2 regions of the Sphingopyxis sp. GW821-FHT02C12 genome follow, and region 1 is predicted to be linked to the other one. Evidence: predicted binding sites of a transcription regulator. Region 1 holds the regulator's gene; the other holds the start of a gene.

Region 1 (4,489 bases):
CGTCGGGTGCGCGGTGATGGCGCTGGGGTTGTTGCTCGTGTGGGGACGGGCATTGTGGGTGTCCGGGCCCGTGCTGGCGCTGCCGGTGGTGACCGAATTTTCGGCGAGCGTCGAAAGCGTCGAGCCGCTGCCGGCGAAGGATCAGGTCCGGTTGATCGTGCGGCCGCTGAAGCGACCGGATCTGCCGCCGCGGTTGCGGATCACCGCGGCGGGCGAGCAGGGCAAGGGCATCGCGCCGGGCGAGGCGATCGGGCTGCGCGCGCGGTTGATGCCGCCGCCGACCGCGAGCCTGCCCGGCGGCTATGATTTCGCGCAGCGCGCCTGGTTCGACCGGATCGGCGCGGTCGGCACGGTGCTCGGCGAGATCGGGCGGGCGCCGGGTGCGGGGGACGGGGTGCAGACGCTGCGCGCGCGGCTGAGCGATCATATCCACGGGCAGATCGACGGATCGGCGGGGGGGATCGCCGCGGCGCTCGTCGCCGGCGATCGCGGCGCGATCAGCGAGGCCGACGAGGAGGCGATGCGGCGGAGCGGGCTGGCGCATTTGCTGTCGATCAGCGGGCTGCATGTGACCGCGGTGGTGACCTTTGCGATGCTGAGCGCGATGAGCCTGCTCGCGCTCAGCCGGCGGCTGGCGCTGGCGGGTTATGTGCTGCCGCTGGCGGCGGCGGTCGCGGCGTTGGCGGGCGGGGGATATACGCTGCTCGCGGGGGCCGAGGTGCCGACCTTGCGCTCGTTCATTGCCGCGCTGCTGGTGCTGATCGCGTTCCTGCTCGGGCGCGAGGCGCTGACGCTGCGGCTGGTCGCGGCGGGCGCGCTGATCGTGCTGATCTGGCGCCCCGAATCGCTGGCGGGGCCGAGTTTCCAGCTGAGTTTCGCGGCGATCACCGCGATCGTCGCGCTCCACGAAAGCCGCGCGATGCAGCGGTTCATGGCGCGGCGCGAGGAGCCATGGGTGTTTCGCCTGGGACGCGGGGTCGCGGGACTGGTGATCACCGGGCTCGCGGTCGAGGTCGCGCTGGCGCCGATCGCGCTGTTCCATTTCCACAAGGCGGGGCTCTATGGCGCGCTCGCCAATGTCGTCGCGATCCCGCTGACGACCTTTGTCATCATGCCCGCCGAGGCGCTGGCTTTGCTGTTCGACAGCGTCGGGCTCGGCGCGCCCTTCTGGTGGGTCGCCGAGCAGGCGCTGAACGCCCTGATCTGGCTCGCGCACAGCGTCGCCGATGCGCCCGGCGCGGTCGCGACGCTGCCGGTGTTCCCGCCCTGGGGGTTCGGCCTCGCGATCTTCGGCGGGATATGGCTGCTGCTGTGGCGGACGCGCTGGCGCTGGGCGGGGGCGGTGCCGCTGGTCCTCGGCATGGCCGTCCTGCTCGCCCAGCCGCGGCCCGATGTGCTGATTACCGGCGACGGCAAGCATATCGCCGCGGCGCTGCCCGACGGCAGCTATGCGTTGCTGCGCGAGCGGGCGGGGGATTATGTGCGTGATGCCATGACCGAGGCAGCGGGGATCGATGCGCCGCTCGCCGCGCTCACCGACCTCGATCATGTCGACTGCAATCGTGATTTCTGTCGCTGGACGCAGGATGGCCGCGCCATCCTGGCGGCGCGCGGGCGCGACCGGATCGAGGGGGCGGACATGGCGGCGGCGTGCGCCGCGGCCGATGTGGTGATCAGCGAGCGCTGGCTGCCGCGCGAATGCGCCGGCCGCTGGCTGACGATCGATCGCGATACGTTGCCACAGACCGGCGGGCTGGCGCTTTACCTCGGTGAGCGACCGCGCGCGGTGACGGCACTAGGCGCGGGCGACGAGCATATGTGGCGCCGCCCGCCGCAGGTCAGTGGTAACGACGAAGCAGTCCCGACAGCTTCCCTTGCACGATGACGCGCTCGGCGGCGTAGCGCTGCGGCTCATAGGCACTGTTCGCGGGATCGAGGCGGATCATCTTGCCCTCGCGGCGGAAATATTTGAGCGTCGCATCCTGCCCGTCGACGAGCGCGACGACGATGTCGCCCTCGCGCGCGGTGCTGACCTTTTGGATCAGCGCATAATCGCCATCGAAGATGCCGGCCTCGACCATCGAGTCGCCCGACACTTCGAGCGCATAATGTTCGCCTGAGCCGAGCAGCGCGGCGGGGACCGCGAGATTGTCATGATTTTCGAACGCCTCGATCGGCACACCCGCGGCGATCTTGCCGTGGAGCGGGACCTCGACGATGTCGTTCGCGGCGATCGGGCGCATCGCGGGGGCGGGCTTGCGCAGCGGCACGACATTGTCGCGATCGGTGCTGACGGCCGCCTTGCCGCCCTCGGGAAGCTTGACGACCTCGAGCGCGCGGGCGCGGTTGGGGAGGCGGCGGAGGAAGCCGCGCTCCTCGAGCGCGCTGATCAGGCGGTGGATTCCCGATTTGGACTTGAGCCCGAGCGCCTCCTTCATCTCCTCGAACGACGGCGAGATGCCGCTCGCGTCGAGCTTTTGCTGGATGAAGTGGAGCAGTTCATGCTGCTTGGCGGTCAACATCGGGCGTTCTCCATGATGCCGGTTTCGGACATAAGGAGAACGATAATGGAACAGAAGCGAACTTGTCAAGCGATGTCGATATAATCCGCCGCTTCGCCTGCCGCGCGGGACGGCGCACCGATCTCGCGGATGACGAGGGCGTTCGCTGCGGCGAGCGGAAAGGTGCGGCCGCTGTCCTGTCCGTCGAAGGGCGAGAGAAGGCCGTCGTCGATCCGTCCGCGCAAATAGTCGCGTCGCGCGCCGCCGGGGCCGAGGGGGGCCGCGAGCGGGGCCGTGCGCAGTGGCGGGAGCGGATCGCGCGCGCCGGCGAGATGGCGGACGAGGGGGAGCAGGAACAGGGTCGCGGTGACGAAGGCCGACGAGGGGTTGCCGGGCAGGCCAAGCAGCAGCGCGTCGCCGAGCGTGCCCGCGATCAGCGGCTTGCCGGGGCGCATCGCGATCTTCCAGAAATCCAGCCGCCCGCCGGCATCGTCGAGCGCGCCGCGGACATGGTCGTGATCGCCGACCGAGGCGCCGCCGACGGTGACGATGACGTCGTGACGTCGCGCCAGGTCTTTCAGAACCTTGGATAAAATTTCGCGATCGTCGCGGATGTGGAGCGGGATGCTGACGACGGCGGGCTCGGCGGCGAGCATCGCGGCGAGCATCGTGCCGTTGCTGTCGGGGATCTGGCCGGGCGCGAGCGCACGGCCCGGCTGGACGAGTTCGTCGCCGGTGGTGAGGATCGCGACACGCGGGCGGGCGCCGACCACAAGCTGCGCGTCGCCACCCATGATCGCCGCGGCGATCGCACCGGCGTTGAGCCGGGTTCCGGCGGCGACGAGCATGGCGCCGGTCGCGAAGTCGCTGGCGCGGTCGCGAATATGGGCGCCCTGGGCCTCCGGGCCATCGCCGGTCAGCGTCAGGACCGTGCCGTCGGCGGCGACATCTTCCTGCAGGATGACCGTGTCGGCGCCGTCGGGGACCATCGCGCCGGTGAAGATGCGGATCGCCTGACCCGCGCCGAGGGGCAGGGCGGGCGCGGAGCCTGCGGCGACTTCGCCGATGATCGTCCATGGTCCCGGCAGGTCGGCGAAACGGATCGCATAACCGTCCATCGCCGAAAGCGGCGCCGCAGGCTGGTCGCGCAATGCGATGACATCGTGCGAAAGATATCGGCCAAGCGATTCGGAAAAGGCGATATTTTCTGGAGGAAGCGGCGCGCGGAGCGCGAGCAGGCGTGCCTGCGCCTCCTCGACGGGGAGCAGCTTGCTCATTCGGCGTGCCAGTCGCCCGAGCGGCCGCCGCTCTTTTCGAGCAGGCGGATATCGCCGAGCACCATCGCGCGGTCGAGCGCCTTCGCCATGTCGTAGAGGGTGAGCAGCGCGACCGAGGCGGCGGTGAGCGCCTCCATCTCGACCCCCGTCGGCCCCGTGGTCGCGGCGGTCGCGGTGACCGAAATGCCGGTTTCCTCCCATTCGAACTCGACGCCGACCTTGGTGAGCGCGAGAGGATGGCAGAGCGGGATGAGGTCGGCGGTGCGCTTGGCGCCCATGATCCCGGCGATGCGCGCGGTCGAGAGGACGTCGCCCTTCGGCGCGTTGCCGGTGCGGATGGCTTCGAGCGCTGCAGGGGACATGGTGATGCGGCCGGTGGCGACGGCGCGGCGCGCGGTTGCGGGCTTGGCGCCGACGTCGACCATATGGGCGGCGCCGCTTTCGTCGAGATGAGTCGGGCGTTGGGTCATGGCGATGAAGCCAAGCAACGCTGCGGAGGAAAGGCAAGTAGAGATAATGACAGGCGGTCAGGTGACGATGATTTCCAGCGATGGGTCCGACACCTGCGTCGCTTCGCAGCGCGTCTTGAAATCGGCGAGGCCGGCGCGCCACCACCGGTGCTCGGCACGGATCTTGTCGAAGCCTGCGGCGAGCGCGGTCATGTCGATGTGATATTCGCCGACGACCCGCATCGGTCCGGCGGGTCCGTTG
Region 2 (4,489 bases), 1.9 Mb from region 1:
AACAGCGCGAAGCGCCTTTCCATCTCGGCCGGGCTCTTCAAGGCCCGGTCCATGAAGCGTTCGCGCTTGAACCCGAGCGCATCGACCGTCGTCTTCTCGCGGATCGCGGTCAGCACGTCCTGCAGCGGGCGCCGTTCGGGCGCATGGTAGAGGATGTCGCCGAGCGCGACGCTCCGCACCGCCACTTCCTGCGCCAGCGCATCGAGCGCGCGAAGCCGCGCGAAATCGCCGGGCCGGCGGCGCAGCGCGAGCGCGAGAAAGGCGCGCGGGCCGAAGGCGCCGCTGAGCTCGGCGAGATCGAGCCGCGCCCGTTCGTCGGCTTCACCGGGCAGGAGGATCGCGACGAGGCCCTCGGCCGAGGCCGCGACGTCGGGCCAGTCGAGCCAGCAATTGCCCTTGCCGCCGCGCCCCTTGCCCAAGGAGAGCAGCCGGGTCAGCCGCGACCAGGCCGCGCGGTCCGTCGGATAGAGGAGGATCGAGCGACCGTCGCGAAGGTCGACGCGCGTCCCCGCGATCAGCCGGACGCCGGTTGCTTCCTGTCCCGACAGACCGCGCACCATGCCGGCGACGCTGCCCCGGTCGCAAAGCCCGAGGGCCGAATGGCCGAGGGCAGCGGCGGCCGCGAACAATTCCTCGGGCGAAGAGGCCCCCCGCAGAAAGGAAAAATGGCTCGTGGCGTAGAGTTCGACATAGGTCGTAACGGGGTCCGTCATCCGAACACGCCGTGCATGTACCAGCTGAGGTCACCCGTCTTGTCGGTGATCGCGTCGCCGCGGCGGAAGAGCCAGAAGCGCTCGCCGCTTGTCGCCTCGACCCGGAAATAGTCGCGAACCGCCCACATCTCGCCCGGGCGGCGCCACCATTCGCCATGGATGCGCTCGGGGCCATCGCCTGCGACCACCGCATAGCTCCGCCCGCGCCACGCGAAGCGGCGCGGCGGATGGTCGGGAAGCAAGGCGACGACGCCCGACAGCGCCTCGGGCCGCGCGAGCATCCGGATCGGCCGCGGCCAGACGGGCCAGCCGGCAGGCTGGGCCAAAGGCCCGGCGCGCACGATCGCGCGCTCGGGGACATCGCTTTCGATCGCGGACAGGCGGAACAGCGCGGCATCGCCGGCGCGGCCGGCCAGCGCATCGACGAGCGGAGCGAGGTCGGGCGCCTGGCGTGCCGTGTTGAGCACGGCGGCGATCGCCTCGGGCGCCAGCGCTTCGACCTGCGGCGCCGCGAGAACCATCGTCTCGATCCCGAGCCCCGGCTCGATCCGGTCGATCCGGAGCCTGAACAGGCGCAGCAGATGTTTCGCATCGCGCGTCGCGCGCGCCGTGCCGACGGTGACGAACTGCGCGCCCATGTCGAGCCGGTCGCAGCGCAAGACGAGGCTCCGCACGCCGAGACTGCGCTCGCGCAGCGCGAGCACGAGATCGCCGAGCAGGTCGGCGATGACCTGCTCGATCGCCTCGGCGGTCCCGATCGGCTCGAGCAAGGAACGGCGCGCCTCGGGCATGTCGAACGGGACGACGGGCACGATCGGCTCGGGTACGAACCCTCGCGCCTGGTCGAGCCGCTCGACCGCGCCGCGCCCGAGCCGCCGGGCCAATGGCCCGCGCGGCATCGGATAAAGATCGGCGATCCGCTCGATCCCGAAGCGCGCCGCCGCGGCGAGCGCCTCCGGCGCCAGCCGGAGCGCCGCCAGCGGCAAAGGCGCCAGCGCCTCGCTCTCGCCTCCTTCCGGCAAGATCCGCACGCCCGCGCCGCCATCGCGTGCGAGCGCGTGAGCGGCGCCGGGCGTGCCGGCGATCGCGACACGCGCGGTGAAGCCGAGGCGCCGTAGAAAACCGAGCAGACGCGCCGCGAAACGCTCTTCGCCGCCGAAGAGATGCGTCGTGCCCGACAGGTCGAGCCACAGCCCGTCGATGCCCGACACTGCCGCCGTCGGCGTCCAGCAGCGGGCGGCGTGGAGCGCAAGGCGATCGAGCCACGCGCGATCGGCGTCGGGTGCGGCATCGAGTATGTCGAGATCGGAGACCAGCGCGCGGGCATGGGCGGCCGCCATGCCGGGCACGAGGCCGAGATCGAGCGCCGCCGGACAGGCGGCGGTCACGACGTCGCGCTGGCCGGTTCGCGCGACGACGATCGTCGGACGGAGGCCCCAGAGCGGCGGCAGCGGCGCAGCGATCCCGCCCGACGTCCCGTCGTCCGAGCGCAACGCCCGGAACACCGGTGCGGCAGCTTCGCTCCGCCGTCCGAGCTCGCGCATCGTCGGTCGCTGGTGCGCCGGGAGGGCGTCGAGCGACGGCTCGCCGGAGTGCGTGCCTTGCGCCCAGCGCGCGCCCGGACGCCAGCCGCCGCCGCGCGGCACCGAACAGGTGCCGGGATTGTCGTCGACAGGCTCGGGGAAGCGCGGACCCGCCCGCGCCCGATCAGGCGGCGTGCCCGAATGCGACGGTGTCCGTTCTGCCCGGCGCAACCGCTCGATCGGCAGTTGCGGCAGGAAGAGCGAGGCGACCCTGGTCATCGCACGCCTCCAGTTCGAGGGAAAAAGGCGGCCCGCCGCGCTGCCGGACCAGCTCGACATTCCAGCGCCCGCGCCCGACGCCGGGCGAGGCGAGGCGGCCCGACGACAAGGTGCCGATGCGCCAGCGGGTCATTGCGAGCGACGGATCGGCGAGCGGGCATTGGCCATAACGCCGGTACCGGCGATAGAGGATCATCGGCGTGTTGCCCTCGGATGCTGCCAGTTGCAGCCGGCGCGTCGCGGTCTGATCGGCCGCTTTCACTTCGGCAACGACGCAGGCGAGCGAACCGTCGCGCAGCGCGTCCTCGCACAGCGCCAGCAGTTCCTTGTCGGTCCTGCCTTGAGCATAGAGCACGCGGTCCGGACCGAGCCCCGCCTGTTCGAGACCGGGGGCATAGAGATCGAACCGCGTCAGCGCCCAGAGCGCCGACACGTCGGGCGCCGCCGCGAAGCGCGACGCGATTCCAGCCGCGAAGAGCGTTGCCGCAGCGTCATCGCTCCAGCTTGCCGAGGCGCCCGTGACCTCGTGCAGGCCTGCGCCATCGAGCCCGCCGCCAGCGAGAAGATGATCGACCGGCCCGACGCCGAACGGCAAGACCGGCCCGCGCGAGGCGGCTACACGCGCCACCGCCGCGCGAAGCACGTCGATATCTCTGGCACTTGGCCGAGGTGCAGATTGGGGCGTCGTGCTCATGGGAAATATCGACTCAAATGTTCCCTTTATGTTCCACCGAGTCAAAGGGCGCGTCAAGCGGGCCGCGACGAACCGCCGGGAATCGGTGCGCGCCTTCCGCCCGGCCTCTGTAAAAGCGAAACAAATTGGGCTCATGATCGTGACGGCTGCGTCCTGCTGACGGAACGAGGATCGCCGCCAAAGCATTGGAAGACCGGTGACGGACCTATTGCGAGGCGAATCATGCGTGAGAATCACAGCCGCTATTCCACCGTCTCGATCGTCCTGCACTGGACGATCGCCATCCTGATCATCGCCAATGCCACCTTTGGCGGCTGGATGGAGGACGCCTCGGACAGCGAGAAACTTGGCTATTATCATCTGCACAAATCGGTCGGGATCACGATCCTCGCGCTCAGCATTATCCGGCTCGGTTGGCGCTTCGGCCATCCCTGGCCGGCCTTCCCCGGCGGCATGCCGTCATGGGAACGGATGCTCGCGCGCACGACCCATGTCCTCTTCTATGTGCTGATGATCGGCGCCCCGCTTCTCGGCTGGGCCGCAGCGTCGGCGGGCGGGGCGCCTGAAGTGCCGCTTTACGGCGCCGTGCCCGCGCCCAATCTTCCGCTACCGCTGAACGAGGATCTCGCCGAAGAGCTCGGCGACATACACAAGCTGATGGTGAAGGCCATTTACGTCGTGCTCGCGCTGCATGTTCTCGGCGCGCTCAAGCATCATTTTTTCGACAAGGACGAAGTGCTCCACCGGATGCTGCCGCTGTTTCGCAATCCGCGCGGCTGACACGCGTCGGCGTCACGGCATGCTGTCGTCGCGGCTGAGCAGGCCGAGGGTGCGCTCATCGCGCTCGCCGCCGAACCAGCGGATGAGCGCGGCGGAGAAGAGCGGCCGCCGGCTCACGGCCTCGAACAATGTCAGCGATGAACGCAGCTTGACGGCGTCGACCTCGCCGAAGACCGCCACCGGGTCGCTTGCCGGCAGGTCCTGGATCGCTTCGACGCATTCGGCATAGCGCGCGCCGAGAAGCGGATGGGCCAGATAGGCCCGCGCCTCATCGGCTCCCGCGAGACCGTAGAGCTTCGACGTCGCGCTTCGGCCAAGGCCTGCCAGCTGCGGGAATATGAACCACATCCAGTGCGAGCACTTCTTGCCGCGGCGAATCTCGCCGAGCGCGCGCGGGTAGATTTGCTCTTGCGCGGTCACGAACAGATCGAGTCCCTCTTCGTTCGTCATAAGGCAAGAGCGCCTTGTGCAGGCGGCTTACCATATACCTGCGTCACCTC

The links. Region 1 encodes LexA, which represses DNA repair genes until DNA is damaged. Its sites were predicted from a motif close to GTTCCNCNCTTGTTCT; they were not measured.
Region 2: the regulator LexA is predicted to act here: its motif matches at 3,229-3,244, upstream of AC07U1_RS04710 (ImuA family protein).

What each region holds. Positions count from the first base shown of each region.
Region 1 covers NZ_JBWKVQ010000001.1:2,905,331-2,909,819, forward strand. Annotated here, with positions in the region: gene AC07U1_RS13835 (ComEC/Rec2 family competence protein) at 1-1,885, shown strand, start outside; gene lexA (transcriptional repressor LexA) at 1,839-2,522, opposite strand; gene AC07U1_RS13845 (molybdopterin molybdotransferase MoeA) at 2,588-3,778, opposite strand; gene moaC (cyclic pyranopterin monophosphate synthase MoaC) at 3,775-4,248, opposite strand; gene AC07U1_RS13855 (hypothetical protein) at 4,306-4,489, opposite strand, start outside.
Region 2 covers NZ_JBWKVQ010000001.1:1,019,155-1,023,643, reverse strand. Annotated here, with positions in the region: gene AC07U1_RS04720 (error-prone DNA polymerase) at 1-713, opposite strand, end outside; gene AC07U1_RS04715 (DUF6504 family protein) at 710-2,515, opposite strand; gene AC07U1_RS04710 (ImuA family protein) at 2,421-3,209, opposite strand; gene AC07U1_RS04705 (cytochrome b) at 3,432-3,989, shown strand; gene AC07U1_RS04700 (DUF1810 domain-containing protein) at 4,002-4,439, opposite strand; gene AC07U1_RS04695 (SOS response-associated peptidase family protein) at 4,436-4,489, opposite strand, start outside.